2 linked regions of the Rhodopseudomonas sp. BAL398 genome follow. The protein of the gene in region 1 interacts with the protein of each later gene in a pairwise test. Links are inferred from orthologs where the notes say so. Each region holds a gene or a part of one and is shown on either strand. Other genes may lie near its edges.

Region 1 (5,370 bases):
GGTCGGCGTGCTGTGGGTGTTCATGCTCAACCCGTCGCTCGGCGTCCTCGCCCATGGGCTGAACGCGCTGGGCGTCGACTGGAATCCGCTGCTCGACGGCGATCAGGCCGCCACGCTGATCATCCTCGCCGCGGCGTGGAAGCAGATTTCCTATAATTTCCTGTTCTTCCTCGCCGGGCTGCAGGCAATCCCGTCGAGCGTGATCGAGGCCGCCGCGATTGACGGCGCGCGGCCGATGCGGCGGTTCTGGACCATCATCTTCCCGCTGCTGTCGCCGACCATCTTCTTCCTGATCATCGTCAACATCGTCTACGCCTTCTTCGACACTTTCGGCATCATCGACACCATGACCCGCGGCGGTCCAGCCAAGGCCACCGAGACCCTGGTCTACAAGGTCTACCAGGACGGCCTGCTCGGCAGCAATCTCGGCAGCTCGGCGGCGCAATCGGTGATCCTGATGGGCATCGTGATCGCGCTGACCGCGTTCCAGTTCCGCTTCGTCGAGCGCAAGGTGAATTACTGATGGTGGAGCACCGCAAATTCGGCAATCTGGTGCCGCATCTGATCCTGTGGATCGGCGTCATCATCGTCGCCTTCCCGGTCTATCTCGCCTTCGTGGCCTCGACCCAGGACACCGTGACCATCGCTAACGGCCAGATGTCGCTGCTGCCCGGCGGACATTTTCTCGAGACCTATTACAAGACGATCTTCGTCGGCTCGTCGGGCACCACGCGCGAGCCGGTCGGCAGCATGCTGTTCAATTCCTTCGTGATGGCGATGACGATCGCGATCGGCAAGATTGCGATCTCGATCATCTCGGCCTACGCCATCGTCTATTTCCGTTTTCCTTTGCGGATGGCGCTGTTCTGGCTGATCTTCATCACCCTGATGCTGCCGGTCGAGGTGCGGATCTATCCGACCTACAAGATCGCCGCCGATCTGAACCTGCTCGATTCCTATGCCGGGCTGACGCTGCCGCTGATCGCCTCGGCCACCGCGACGCTGCTGTTCCGACAGTTCTTCCTGACGGTGCCTGACGAACTGCTGGAGGCGTCGCGGATCGACGGCGCCGGGCCGTTGCGGTTCTTCTGGGATACACTGTTGCCGCTGTCGCGCACCAACATCGCGGCGCTGTTCGTGATCCTGTTCATCTACGGCTGGAATCAGTATTTGTGGCCGCTGCTGATCACCACCCGCGACGACATGCAGACGATCCAGATCGGCATTCGCAAGATGATCGTCACCTCCGACGCGCTGACCGAATGGCCGGTGGTGATGGCGACCGCGGTGCTGGCGATGCTGCCGCCGATCGCCGTGGTGGTGCTGATGCAGAAGCTGTTCGTGCGCGGCCTGGTCGAGACGGAGAAATAGCAGCAGATGGCCAGCGTCACCCTTCGCAATATCCGCAAGACCTATCCGGGCGACTTCGAGGCCATCAAGGGCGTCGATGTCGAGGTCGGCGACGGCCAGTTCTGCGTGCTGGTCGGCCCGTCGGGCTGCGGCAAGTCCACGCTGCTGCGCATGGTCGCGGGACTCGAGACCATCACCTCGGGCGAGATCGATATCGGCGGCCGCATCGTCAACCAGATCGAGCCGGCGGAGCGCGACATCGCGATGGTGTTCCAGAACTACGCGCTGTATCCGCATATGAGCGTCTACAACAATATGGCCTATGGGCTGCGCAATCGCGGCATGGCGAAGCCGGAGATCGACGCCAGGGTGCAGGAGGCCGCGCGGATCCTCGAGATCGGACCGATGCTGGCGCGCAAGCCGCGGCAATTGTCTGGCGGCCAGCGCCAGCGCGTCGCGATGGGCCGCGCCATCGTGCGGCAGCCCAAAGTGTTCCTGTTCGATGAGCCGCTGTCCAATCTCGACGCCAAGCTGCGCATCGCGATGCGGGTCGAGATCCGCAAATTGCAGCGGCGACTCGCCACCACGGCGATCTATGTCACCCATGACCAGCTCGAGGCGATGACGCTGGCCGACATGCTGGTGGTGATGAATGGCGGCGTGGTCGAGCAGATCGGCAATCCGCTGGAGGTCTACCAAAGGCCCGCCACCACTTTCGTCGCCTCCTTCATCGGCGCGCCGCCGATGAACCTGATCGCGCTCGACGGCCCCGAGCTGCGCGCGCAATTTGCCGGCGACAGCCGCAGCACCGCCGAGGCCGGGATTCTGGGAATCCGGCCGGAGGACCTGTCGATTGCGGCCGGCTCGCAGACCGCCGGCGGCTTTGCGCTCGACCTCATCGTCGACGCCATCGAGCGGGTCGGCCCGGAGACCTTCGTCTATGGCGCGCGGTCCCAGCACGGCGACGCGCCGAGCGTGAGCACCAAGCCCGGCGAATTGCCGCCCGACGAGGTGATCGTGCGGGTCCCGGGCCAGATCGCGCCGGCGATCGGCGAACGGATCGTCGCCACCGCGCCGCGCGACAAATTGCATCTGTTCAGCGCCGACGGCCGCCGCCGGATCGACCTGTGAGGGGGTAAGCCGCGCGTTCCACTGGGCCTTTTGCCATCTTGAACCGTCTCGAAATGATGACCATATTGGCTGTTGACCGACGAGCGCAGTGTTCGCCGATCACCATGGGGCGCCGTCAGGGCCCCTCAAAGTCGCTTCGAGAGGACTTTGTATGTCTCGTGTTCCTTCGTTATCCAGTCCGTTCCTGTTGGGGTTCGACGAGATTGAGCGTGCGCTCGATCGCGTCGTCAAAGGTGCCGACGGCTATCCTCCGTATAATATCGAGCGCTGCGACCGCAACAGCGGCGAGCCCGAACGGTTGCGTATCACGCTCGCGGTCGCGGGCTTCACGCGTGACCAACTCGATGTCACCATTGAGGAAAACCAGCTCGTCATCCGCGGCCGCCAGCAGGACGACAAGACCCGGCAATATATCCATCGCGGCATCGCCGCGCGCCACTTCCAGCGCACTTTCGTGCTGGCGGAGGGGATGCATGTGCTGGGTGCGGATCTGAAGAACGGGTTGTTGTCGATTGATCTGGCCCGGCCCGAGCCGGAAAGGATCGTTAAGACAATCGCTATCAATGAACACGAATAATGGAACGAGTAGCGGACTCGACCGCTTAAGCTCACAGAGGAGTCGAGACCATGAATGAAGTTGGTAGTTCTACCTGCGATAATGCCAGCCTGACCACCGAGGCGCTGGCGCATCTGGGCGAAGGCCATATCGCTTATGTGAAACAGATCCGCTCCGAGGATGTCCCGGGGCTGTTTCCCCAGGCGCCGCAGATCGCGCCCGGCCTGATGCTGTTCGCGCTGCATTCCGCCGACGGTACCCCGATCATGCTGACCGACAGCCGGGAGGCCGCGATCGCCAATGCCTGGAGCCAGGAATTGCAGGCCGTCAGCGTTCACTGAACGCGGCCAGCCGGCACCGAGTTACGATGCGCGGGACGCTCCGACCGGGGCGGCCCGCGTATTTGTTTGTGGATTTGATCGCCGACGGAACGTCGGGGTGATCGACGCAAGCCCGCCGGTGCGAGGCGGCCGCGGTGACAATACGCTCTTATACCAAAGGCGGTTGGTTTCGACTCATCGACGCGTCATGGCCGGACTTGTCCCGGCCATCCATGCCTTTGATCCAGAACGGCTTTCAAGGCGTGGATGCCCGGCACAAGGCGGGCATGACGAGTGCGAGGCCGTGCCCTTAGTATTACGCTGCGCTGGCCGGCGGCAGCGCCAGCACTGAATAGATCGCTTCGGCGTCGCGCGAGGCGCGCAGCTTCTTGGCGACGTCCTGGTCGCGCAACAGCCGCGCGATCCGGGCCAGCGCCTTCAGGTGGTCGGCGCCGGCGCCCTCGGGAGCCAGCAGCAGGAACGCCAGATCGACCGGCTGGCCATCCATCGCCTCGAAATCGATTGGCCGCTCCAGCCGGGCGAACAGGCCGAACAGGCGGTCCAGCTTCGGCAGCTTGCCATGGGGAATCGCGACGCCATAGCCGACCGCCGTGGTGCCGAGCTTTTCGCGCTGCAGCAAAACCTCGAAAATCGACCGCTCATTCTGTCCGGTCAGCTCAGCGGCGCGCGCGGCCAGTTCCTGCAGCGCCTGCTTCTTGCTGATGACTTTCAACGCCGGGATGATGGCCTCGGGCGCGACCAGGTCGGTAATCGTCATGAGGCGTTCCGAGGATGAAGGGGGCCGTCAGGGTGTGAAATAGCGTTCCGGCAGTCTGCGTCAAGCGTTTGATCGGGGACGACCAGAGTCACAGCGGCGCGCCGGCCGAAAACAATCGTGGAATCATCGGTCTGGCGCATTCGAACACCGCTGCCGGTGGGGCCAAAATCGAGCCCGTTGTGATCCGCCAGCGAAGGCGGCGGACCATAGGCAGAGCCCCGCGGGGGCGTCAATGACGATCTCGCGGGGGCTTGCGGAACCGGCTGGCTAGGATGCCGCACCATTGAGCGTCGGCGGGTCGATCCAGCCGACATTGCCGTCGGCCCGCCGGTAAATGATATTGACCCGGCCAGACCCGCCATGCAGGAACACCACCACCGGCGCGCCGGTGAAATCCAGTTCCATCACCGCCTCGCTGACCGAGAGCCGCTTCAACGAGGTGGTGGCTTCGGCGATGATCACCGCGTTGTAGGCGTCTTCCTCGTGCTCCTCCTCGCCGCCGGGGGCTTCGATGACGTAGCTCGGCGCGTTCAGCGACGGCGTCGTCAATTCGGCGATCGCCTGGGCCTCGGCATGGGCCTTGCGGGCGGAGCGGTCCTTCAACCGGCTCTTGTAGCGGCGCAACCGCTTTTCAATCTGCACCAGCGCCTGATCGGCGCTCGCATAGGCGTCGGCGGCGTTCGATTCGGCCTCGAGGGTGACGCCGGAATCGAGGTGCAGCGCGCAGTCGGCACGGAATCCGAAGCCATCCTTGCTGAAGGTAATATGGCCGGAGTAATTCCCGTCGAAATACTTGCGCAGCACTTCTTCGGTGCGTTCGTTGACACGGTCGCGCAGAGCTTCGCCGACACTGATGCTTTTACCGGAGACCCGGATCGTCATGGGATGCCTCGATTCGTCTTAGGTCGGGTGACACTAGTCAGAGGGAAGGGTTGCAATCAAGCCGGAGCGGTGTCGCGGGATCGGTCTTGCGCCGCGGCAGGCGCCGTCAGGGCATTGCCGAGCATGCTTTGCTTGTCGCGGCGACGTTGCACCGATGAGGGAATCCGCATCGCCTCGCGATATTTGGCGACGGTTCGGCGCGCGATGTCAATTCCGGCCTCGCGCAACCGCTCGACAATGGTGTCGTCGGACAGAATCGTCGCCGGATTCTCGTTTTCAATCAATTGCCTAATCTGGTGTCGGACGGCCTCGGCCGAATGCGCCTCGCCGCCATCGGCGGAAGCGATCGATGC
Region 2 (8,064 bases), 870 kb from region 1 along the record:
AGGGCCGAGGATATCGCACCCATCGCCGGCGCCGACGCCTCGCACCCACGCGCTCCCCGGGCCATCGCCATGTGCAAAGCATAGGATGCGCGTGCGCCCCTGCTCCGGATCCCAGTCGATCGGCGTATAGGTTCGCGTGGCCAACGCCGTCCCCACCGCGACCTGCACCTTCTGCCCCGGCGTCCACACGACCCCTCGCAATGCTTGCCCTTCGAGGGTGACGAGCCGAAAACCCTCGGCCAGCCAATCGGCTGCGACGATCGTTGCACGCCGCATCAGCAGCCGCCTGAGCACGTTGCTCAAGCGGCTTTGCTTCGTCGAGGAAGGACGGTCATGGGAGGCGAGCGGGGGCGTCATGCGATGCACCTCGTGAACTCGTTGCTGCGGCCTTCGTCGAGCAGGAAAGCCTGCGCGAGATAGCCGTCGCGTGGATTGCCGACGTAGTCGAGATAGTTCGCCGCAAAGCCGTTCTCGGCGAGGATTGCGGCGTTGGGCAGCAGTGGGGGCTCGATGAGCTTGAGCCCGGAAGGTCGAACCGCCAGGCGCCATTGATGTGTGCAAGGTCCCGTCTCGCCACCAATTCCTGCATCCGCGCGCTGGACGCCAACTCAGGCTCTTGATGAAGCTGCATCACCAATCGAGGGACGGGTCCGCTGCTCAACGTCTCCACACTGTCTCCTTCCCGATCAGGACTCCCGGCGGGGGAGTGCACTCTGGTATAGGCGGATCGGGATATGGCGTCATTCCGTAGAACAGCCATTATATTATTCATAACCGCCATTGATGCGGTAAGGTCCACGATGCCATTTCTGAACCATGAGCTGGACGCCATCGGGTGGGTCGAGCCAGATGATGTGCCGCGCCCGTTCGTCGCCTACGGGATCGAGGAATCCAGGTCGGCGTGATCGAACTGCCCGCCCACCGACACCAGAAGGGGCAGCTAATGCTGGTCCAGCGCGGCGCCCTCAGTCGCGAAGTCGAAGGTGGTCTGTGGATCGTGCCGCCACGGAGCGCCATCTGGATACCGAGTGGCGTGACCCACGCGGTCAAGGTCGCGGGTGTGCTGGAGGGCTATGACGCCTTCCTGGATCCTGCCTTGTCGAACAAGTTAAGGCCGCCAAATCTAAAGAACCATCGTCTTTCGCGCAGTTCTTGCAGGCTGTCTTCGTAGCGCGCAATCACGTCCATGTACCCTTTTCGAACATCATGATAAAATTCTGGAGGGTAGCCGGGAACGCGAACATTCGACACGTCTTGTCCCCGCGCGGTGAGGCTCCGATAAACCTCCTCCGCCGTATAGTGCCGAAAGTAAGCTGCGAAGCTTTCAGGCATCACTCGACCTTCGAGAAGATGAACGTTGCTTTTAAGGATCGCGTTGATTTCTTCATGAATTGGGAGAAAGAACTGATCGTAAACTAGCCCAGAAACGACGCCACTTTCGTCCGGGCTCTTTCCGGCCACCATAGTGTCGTTTATGTCTGCGGTCGTATTCAGTTGGTCGGTCAACGCCACGAGTGGGGCGTAGAAATCTTTCATCTGGGCTGATGAGTGGTCTAGTTCGATCTGCAGCCGTTTGGTTCGATCCTGCCGCCAACCGTTCAGGACATAAGCAATTAGCCAACCGATGGCGGCGGTCGCAGTCAAAAACAGGGCCGGAGATTCGGGCACCACAACCTCCCAAATGAATTTGGGTTGCTTACCCTAAGCTTACCTAGAGGGAAGCCCGAAGAAACAATCGCCTTCTAAGTCCTTGATTTGGCTGGCGCACCCGACACGATTCGAACGTGTGACCTTTGCCTTCGGAGGGCAACGCTCTATCCAGCTGAGCTACGGGTGCTTGGCTGTCCATTTAGCCGATCGGTTGGCCGTCGGCAACGGGCTGGTGAGGGCGATTTGGTCTAAAATGGGCCGGCGGGGTGGCTCGGACCTCCGAGGGGCATAGGCCGGGCGTTCGAATCGTGTCCGGTCGGCCCAATGGTGGTCTCGACCCGCCGCGGCAGCTGGCGAACCGGGCGGCCGCCGCGTCAATCCCCGCGCAGGCGATAGCCGATGCCGGTCTCGGTCAGAACGAAGCGCGGCCGGTCCGGGTCCGGCTCGATCTTCTGCCGCAGCTGCCGGACATAGACCCGCAAATATTGCGGGTCGGTGGTTTCGTCCCACAGCGCCTTGAGCAGGAAGCGGTGGGTCAGCACCTTGCCGGCGTGCTGCACCAGCACGCGCAACAGCTCGTATTCCTTCGGCGACAGCTTGATCTCGTTGTCGCCCAGCTTGACGATGCGCCGCACCAGATCGACGCTGAGCTCGCCGACGCGAAACGCCGGGCGTTCGCCCTGGATCTGGAGTTGATGGCGCAGCGCCGTGCGCATCCGCGCCAGCAATTCCTCCATCCCGAACGGCTTGGTCACGTAATCGTCGGCGCCGAGATCGAGCGCCTGCACCTTGCCGGCCTCGTCGTCGCGGCTCGACAGCACCACGATCGGCACATGGTCGTTGCGCTCCTTGATCATGCGGAGCAGGTCATGGCCCTGGATGTCGGGCAGCCCGAGATCGAGGATGATCAAGGCCGGCTGCTGCTCGAGCAATTCCAGCGCGGCCCGGCCATTGCCGGCTTCGAGCACCTCGAACCCCTGGGTGCTCAGCCCCATTCGCAACAATTTGCGGATCGGCGGTTCGTCGTCGATCACCAGCACCTTGATCGGGCTTGCGCTCATGCGGCGGTCTCCAGCGCCGCGCCGGCCGGCGGCACCGGCAGCCGGATGGTCAGCACCACGCCGCTGCGGTCGTGGCGATTGGCGGCCAGGATCGTTCCACCCAGCGCCTCGACGAAACCGCGCGAGATCGCCAGCCCAAGCCCGGTGCCGGCCCGCACGTGATCGGCTTTCTGTGCCCGGAAGAACTTGTCGAACACATGGTCGAGATCGTCGGGCGGAATGCCCGGACCTTCGTCGATCACCTGCAAGGCAACAATGCCGTCGTCGCGCCAGGCCTTGATGTCGATGGTGGTCTGCTCGGGCGCGTATTTCGCCGCATTGTCGAGCAGATTGAACAGCACTTGCTCGAACAGCACCGCGTCGAGCGCCAGCATCGGCAGGTCCGGCGCGATGTCCAGCCGGACCTGATGGCGGGCGAGAATGCGGCCGGCGCGGCGCAAGGCGCTGCCGACGATCTCGCCGAGATCGTGCTTGGCGGCATTGGGGACGACGGCGCCGGATTCCAGCCGGGTCATGTCGAGCAGATTGGCGATGAAGCGGTTGAGCCGCTCGGATTCCTCGATCACAGTGCCGAGCAGTTCGGCCTTTTGCGCGTCGGTCAGATCGGCGGCGAGGTCGCGCAGCGTGCCGGCGGCGCCAAGCACCGAGGCCAGCGGCGTCTTGAGGTCGTGCGAGATCGACGTCAGCAGCGCCGCGCGCAACCGATCCGATTCGATGTCGCGCTTGGCCCGATCCATGTCCTCGACCAGGTGCACCCGTTCGATCGCCAGCGCGCCCTGGTCCATCAGCGCATCGAGCAGTCGGCGTTGATCGGGCGTCAACAGCGGCCCGCTGCGGTCGTCGTCGATCCCGATCACCCCGATGGGGCCGCGGCCGGTGCGCATCGGCAGGAACAGGCGCCTGGCGCCCGGCAGGGTGTCGGAGCCGCGTCCCGCGGGGCGATCATTGCCCCAGGCCCAATGCGCGGCGGCGAGATCGGCCTTGTCCAGCTGATCCTCCGGCGGGTAACCAGCCTTCACCGTCAGCTCGCCATCCTCGGGCAGCAGCAGCACGACGCGAACCTTCAACATCAGCGCGGTTTGATAGGCCGTGGCCCACAGCACGTCGTCGAGGGCGGCGGTGCCGGCGAGCTTGCGGCTGAACGCGTAGAGCGATTCGGTGGTCCGCATCCGATCTGACGAGGTGATCGCCTGGGCGCGGACGCGCGCGGCGAGGTTCGACACCAGCAGCGCGATCAGCATGAACAGGAAGAACGCCGCCACATTGGTCGGCTCGGCGATGGTGAAGGTGTAGAACGGCGGCATGAAGAAGAAATTGTAGCACAGCGATGCGGTCACGCTCGCCAGCATCGATGGCCATAGGCCGTAGCGCACCGCGGTGCCGACCACCGCGGTCAGAAACACCAGGTCGACATTCTCGATGCCGAAGAACGGCTCGATCAGTTCGGCGAAGCCGAGCCCGATCGCGGCGAGCAACACCGCCATCAGATAGGGCTTTGGGTCCAACGCTTCGCTACGCTCGGCAGCGCGCAGCGCGGTAGTCGGCGCGGGTTCGGTGGCCAGCGCGTCGCCGGCGATGACGTGAACGCTGATATTGCCCGCGTCGCGCACCAGCGCATGCACGATGGAGCCGCGGATCAGTTCGGACCACCACGAGCGCGGCGAGCGGCCGACGATGATCTGGGTGATGTTGTTGCCGCGCGCAAAGCTCAGCACCTCGTCGGAGATGCCGTGGCCGGATCCGGGAATCGACAGTGCCTCGGCGCCGAGCGATTCGGCGAGCCGCAGGGTGTCGGCCAGCCGGTCGCGCTGCGCTTCACTGACATGCAGGTTCCGGCTGGTCTCGATATTGATCGCGGTCCAGGGCGCCCGCAGCCGGTCGGCCAGACGCTTGGCGTAGCGCACCAGACCGGCGGAGCGCGGCTCGTCGCTGACGCAAACCAGGATTCGCTCGCCCACCGCCCAGGGGCCGGCAATCGCATTGGCCTGCATATGGGTGAGCAATTGCTCGTCGACCCGCTCGGCGGTGCGCCGCAAGGCGAGCTCGCGCAGCGCCGTCAAATTGCCCGGCGAGAAATAATGCTCCAGCGCGCGCTCGGCCTGCTTGGGGACGTAGACCTTGCCTTCGCGCAGCCGCTGGATCAGGTCGTCCGGCGTGAGATCGACCAGTTCGATGGCGTCGGCGCGGTCGAACACCGAATCCGGCACGGTCTCGCGGACCCGCACATGCGTAATCTGGGCGACGACGTCGTTGAGGCTCTCGATGTGCTGGATGTTGACGGCGGTGTAGACGTCGATGCCGTGGCTCAGCAGTTCCTCGACGTCGAGATAGCGCTTGGGGTGGCGGCTGCCGGGGGCGTTGCTATGGGCGAGTTCGTCGACCAGCGCGAGCTGCGGGCGGCGAGCCAGCAACGCGTCGAGATCCATTTCCTCCAGGATATGATCCTTGTAGCCGAGCGCCCGGCGCGGGATCACCTCGAGGCCATCGAGCAGCGCCTGGGTCTCGACGCGGCCATGGGTTTCGACGACCCCGACCACGACATCGACGCCGGCTGCCATCTTGGCATGGGCGCTTTGCAGCATTTCGTAAGTCTTGCCGACCCCGGGGGCGGCGCCGACGAAAATCTTCAGACGGCCTGCGCGATTGTCCTCCCGCCGCGCCGCCTCCAGCAGCGCGTCTGGCGAAGGTCGTTGATCAGGATCGCGGCGGGGATTTGCCATGGGGCTATATAGTCTCGCTGCGGCCGTAAGCCTAGCTCGCACTAGTTCGCGGCAAGGCGATCGAGCGCCAGATTGAGCGCCAGCACATTGACCCGCGGCTCGCCGAGCAGGCCGGCGAAGCGGCCGTGAATTTCCGCCATGACGAGTTGCTGCACCCGATTCTCGGGAAGGCGTCGCGCCGATGCGACCCGCGGCACCTGAAACAGCGCGGCCTCCGGCGAGATGTCGGGGTCGAGCCCGCTGCCGCTGGTGGTGACAAGGTCGACCGGAACGGCGAGCGCCGGATTTTCCGCCTTCAGCTTTTCAACGTCGCCTTTGACCCGGTCGATCAGCGCCTGGCTGGTCGGCCCGAGATTGGAGCCGCCGGATGCAGCCGCGTTATAGGGCGCCGGCACGGTCTTGCTGGAATCGGCGGGGTCGGCGGCGGAGGTCGCCGACGGACGGCCGTGAAAATATTTGGCGTCCTTGAAGTCCTGGCCGATCAGCGTCGAGCCGACGATGCTGCCGTCGCGTTCGATCAGGCTGCCCTGCGCCTGCTGCGGAAACAGCACGCCGGCGAGGCCGGTGATGCCGAGCGGATAAGCGAGGCCGGTGATCAGCGCGAGCGCGACCAGGATGACGATGGCGGGACGGATTTCTCTCAACATGATAAACTCCTCAAATTCCAATGTCGTCGCGTCTTGTCTCGTCATTGCGAGGAGCGAAGCGACGAAGCAATCCAGTCTCTTTTTGTCGCTTTCTGGATTGCTTCGCTGCGCTCGCAATGACGACTCTCCTCAGACCAAATGCAAGGCAGTGACCGCAAGGTCGATCGCCTTGATGCCGGCGAAGGGGATCACGATGCCGCCGAGGCCGTAGATCAAGAGATTGCGGCGCAGCAGCGCGCCGGCGCCGACCGCCCGATAGGCGACGCCCTTCAGCGCCAGCGGAATCAGCGCGATGATGATCAGCGCGTTGAAGATGATCGCCGACAGGATCGCGCTTTGCGGACTGGCCAGATGCATCACATTGAGCACGCCGAGCTGCGGATAGAACGCCAGGAACATCGCCGGGATGATGGCGAAATATTTCGCCACGTCGTTGGCGATCGAGAATGTGGTCAGCGCGCCGCGGGTCATCAACAATTGCTTGCCGATCTCCACCACCTCGATCAGCTTAGTCGGGTTGGAATCGAGGTCGACCATGTTGCCGGCCTCGCGCGCCGCTTGCGTGCCGGTGTTCATGGCGACGCCGACATCGGCCTGGGCCAGCGCCGGCGCGTCATTGGTGCCGTCGCCGCACATCGCCACCAGCTTGCCCTTGGCCTGTTCGTCGCGGATCAGCCGCAGCTTGTCCTCGGGCGTCGCCTGCGCCAGGAAATCGTCGACGCCGGCCTCGGCGGCGATCGCAGCGGCGGTCATCGGATTGTCGCCGGTGATCATCACGGTGCGGATACCCATCCGGCGCAGCTCGGCGAAGCGCTCGCGAATGCCTCCCTTGACGATGTCCTTGAGATGGATGACGCCGAGCAGGCGGCCGTCCTTCGCCACCGCCAAAGGCGTTCCGCCGGCCTTGGCGATGTCGTCGGCGATGCTCTGGATTTCGCGCGCCGCTTCGGAAACCACGCCTGAGTGCAACGCGCGCGCCGCATTGCCCGACGCCAGGGTGGTCTGATCGCCGCCCGCGACATAGTTCAGCACCGCGTCCACCGCACCCTTGCGGACCGAGGAGTGGCCGGCATCGACGCCGCTCATCCGGGTCTGCGCCGTGAAGGGGATGAAGGCAGCCGACAGTTCGGCCATGTCGCGGCCGCGCAGGCCATATTTTTCCTTCGCCAGCACCACGATCGAGCGCCCCTCCGGGGTTTCGTCGGACAGCGACGCCAGTTGCGCCGCATCCGCCAGCTCTTCCTCGCTGACATTGCGCACCGGCCGGAACGCGGTCGCCTGCCGGTTGCCCAACGTAATCGTCCCGGTCTTGTCGAGCAGCAGCGTATCTACGTCGCCGGCGGCTTCTACGGCGCGGCCCGACATCGCCAGCACGTTGAAGCGCACCAGCCGGTCCATGCCGGCGATACCGATTGCCGACAGCAGCGCGCCGATCGTGGTCGGGATCAGCGTGACGAACAGCGCCACCAGAATCACAACGGAGATCTGGCCGCCCGCATAGGCGGCGTAGCTCGGGATCGTCACGGTGGCGAACACGAAGATGATGGTGAGGCCGATCAACAGGATATTGAGGGCGATCTCGTTCGGCGTCTTCTGCCGCTGCGCGCCCTCGACCAAACCGATCATGCGATCGAGGAACGAGGCGCCCTTCGCCGCCGTGATCCGCACCACAATGCGGTCCGAGATCACCATGGTTCCGCCGGTGACGGCGGAGCGGTCGCCGCCGGATTCGCGGATCACCGGCGCGGATTCCCCGGTGATGGCCGCCTCGTTGACCGAGGCGACGCCTTCAATCACCTCGCCGTCGCTCGGAATGATATCGCCGGCCTCGACCAGCACGATATCACCGCGATCGAGGTGCTCGGCGGGCACGCCCTCATAGAGTTCGTGATTGCCCTCGATCAGCAGCCGCTTGGCCCTTGTATTGGTCAGGGTCTGACGCAGCGTGTCGGCCTGGGCCTTGCCGCGGCCTTCCGCGACGGCTTC

Evidence for each region.
Region 2: the proteins of ptsN (region 1) and RBJ75_RS23090 interact in binary tests that used the Escherichia coli proteins (3 or more experiments, as listed by UniProt). The link is inferred for Rhodopseudomonas sp. BAL398 from one-to-one orthologs.

Annotation. Positions count from the first base shown.
Region 1 is NZ_CP133111.1:4,025,671-4,031,040, forward strand. What follows is about bases 2,405-5,370. They hold ptsN (PTS IIA-like nitrogen regulatory protein PtsN), read right to left. Parts: upstream 4,136-5,370; coding sequence 3,674-4,135; downstream 2,405-3,673. Other genes in these bases: RBJ75_RS18945 (sn-glycerol-3-phosphate import ATP-binding protein UgpC), read left to right, coding at 2,405-2,481; RBJ75_RS18950 (Hsp20 family protein), read left to right, coding at 2,633-3,058; RBJ75_RS18955 (DUF1150 family protein), read left to right, coding at 3,109-3,378; hpf (ribosome hibernation-promoting factor, HPF/YfiA family), read right to left, coding at 4,403-5,017; rpoN (RNA polymerase factor sigma-54), read right to left, coding at 5,074-5,370. In the rest of the region: sn-glycerol-3-phosphate ABC transporter permease UgpA, read left to right, coding at 1-523; sn-glycerol-3-phosphate ABC transporter permease UgpE, read left to right, coding at 523-1,371; more of RBJ75_RS18945, read left to right, coding at 1,378-2,404. UniProt on the Escherichia coli protein: Seems to have a role in regulating nitrogen assimilation.
Region 2 is NZ_CP133111.1:4,898,459-4,906,522, forward strand. What follows is about bases 2,508-5,762. They hold RBJ75_RS23090 (sensor histidine kinase), read right to left. Parts: upstream 5,432-5,762; coding sequence 2,708-5,431; downstream 2,508-2,707. Other genes in these bases: RBJ75_RS23085 (response regulator transcription factor), read right to left, coding at 2,508-2,711; RBJ75_RS23095 (K(+)-transporting ATPase subunit C), read right to left, coding at 5,473-5,762. In the rest of the region: RBJ75_RS23065 (siderophore-interacting protein), read right to left, coding at 1-357; RBJ75_RS23070 (hypothetical protein), read left to right, coding at 944-1,171; RBJ75_RS23075 (hypothetical protein), read right to left, coding at 1,072-1,668; more of RBJ75_RS23085, read right to left, coding at 2,025-2,507; more of RBJ75_RS23095, read right to left, coding at 5,763-6,078; potassium-transporting ATPase subunit KdpB, read right to left, coding at 6,208-8,064. UniProt on the Escherichia coli protein: Member of the two-component regulatory system KdpD/KdpE involved in the regulation of the kdp operon. KdpD may function as a membrane-associated protein kinase that phosphorylates KdpE in response to environmental signals.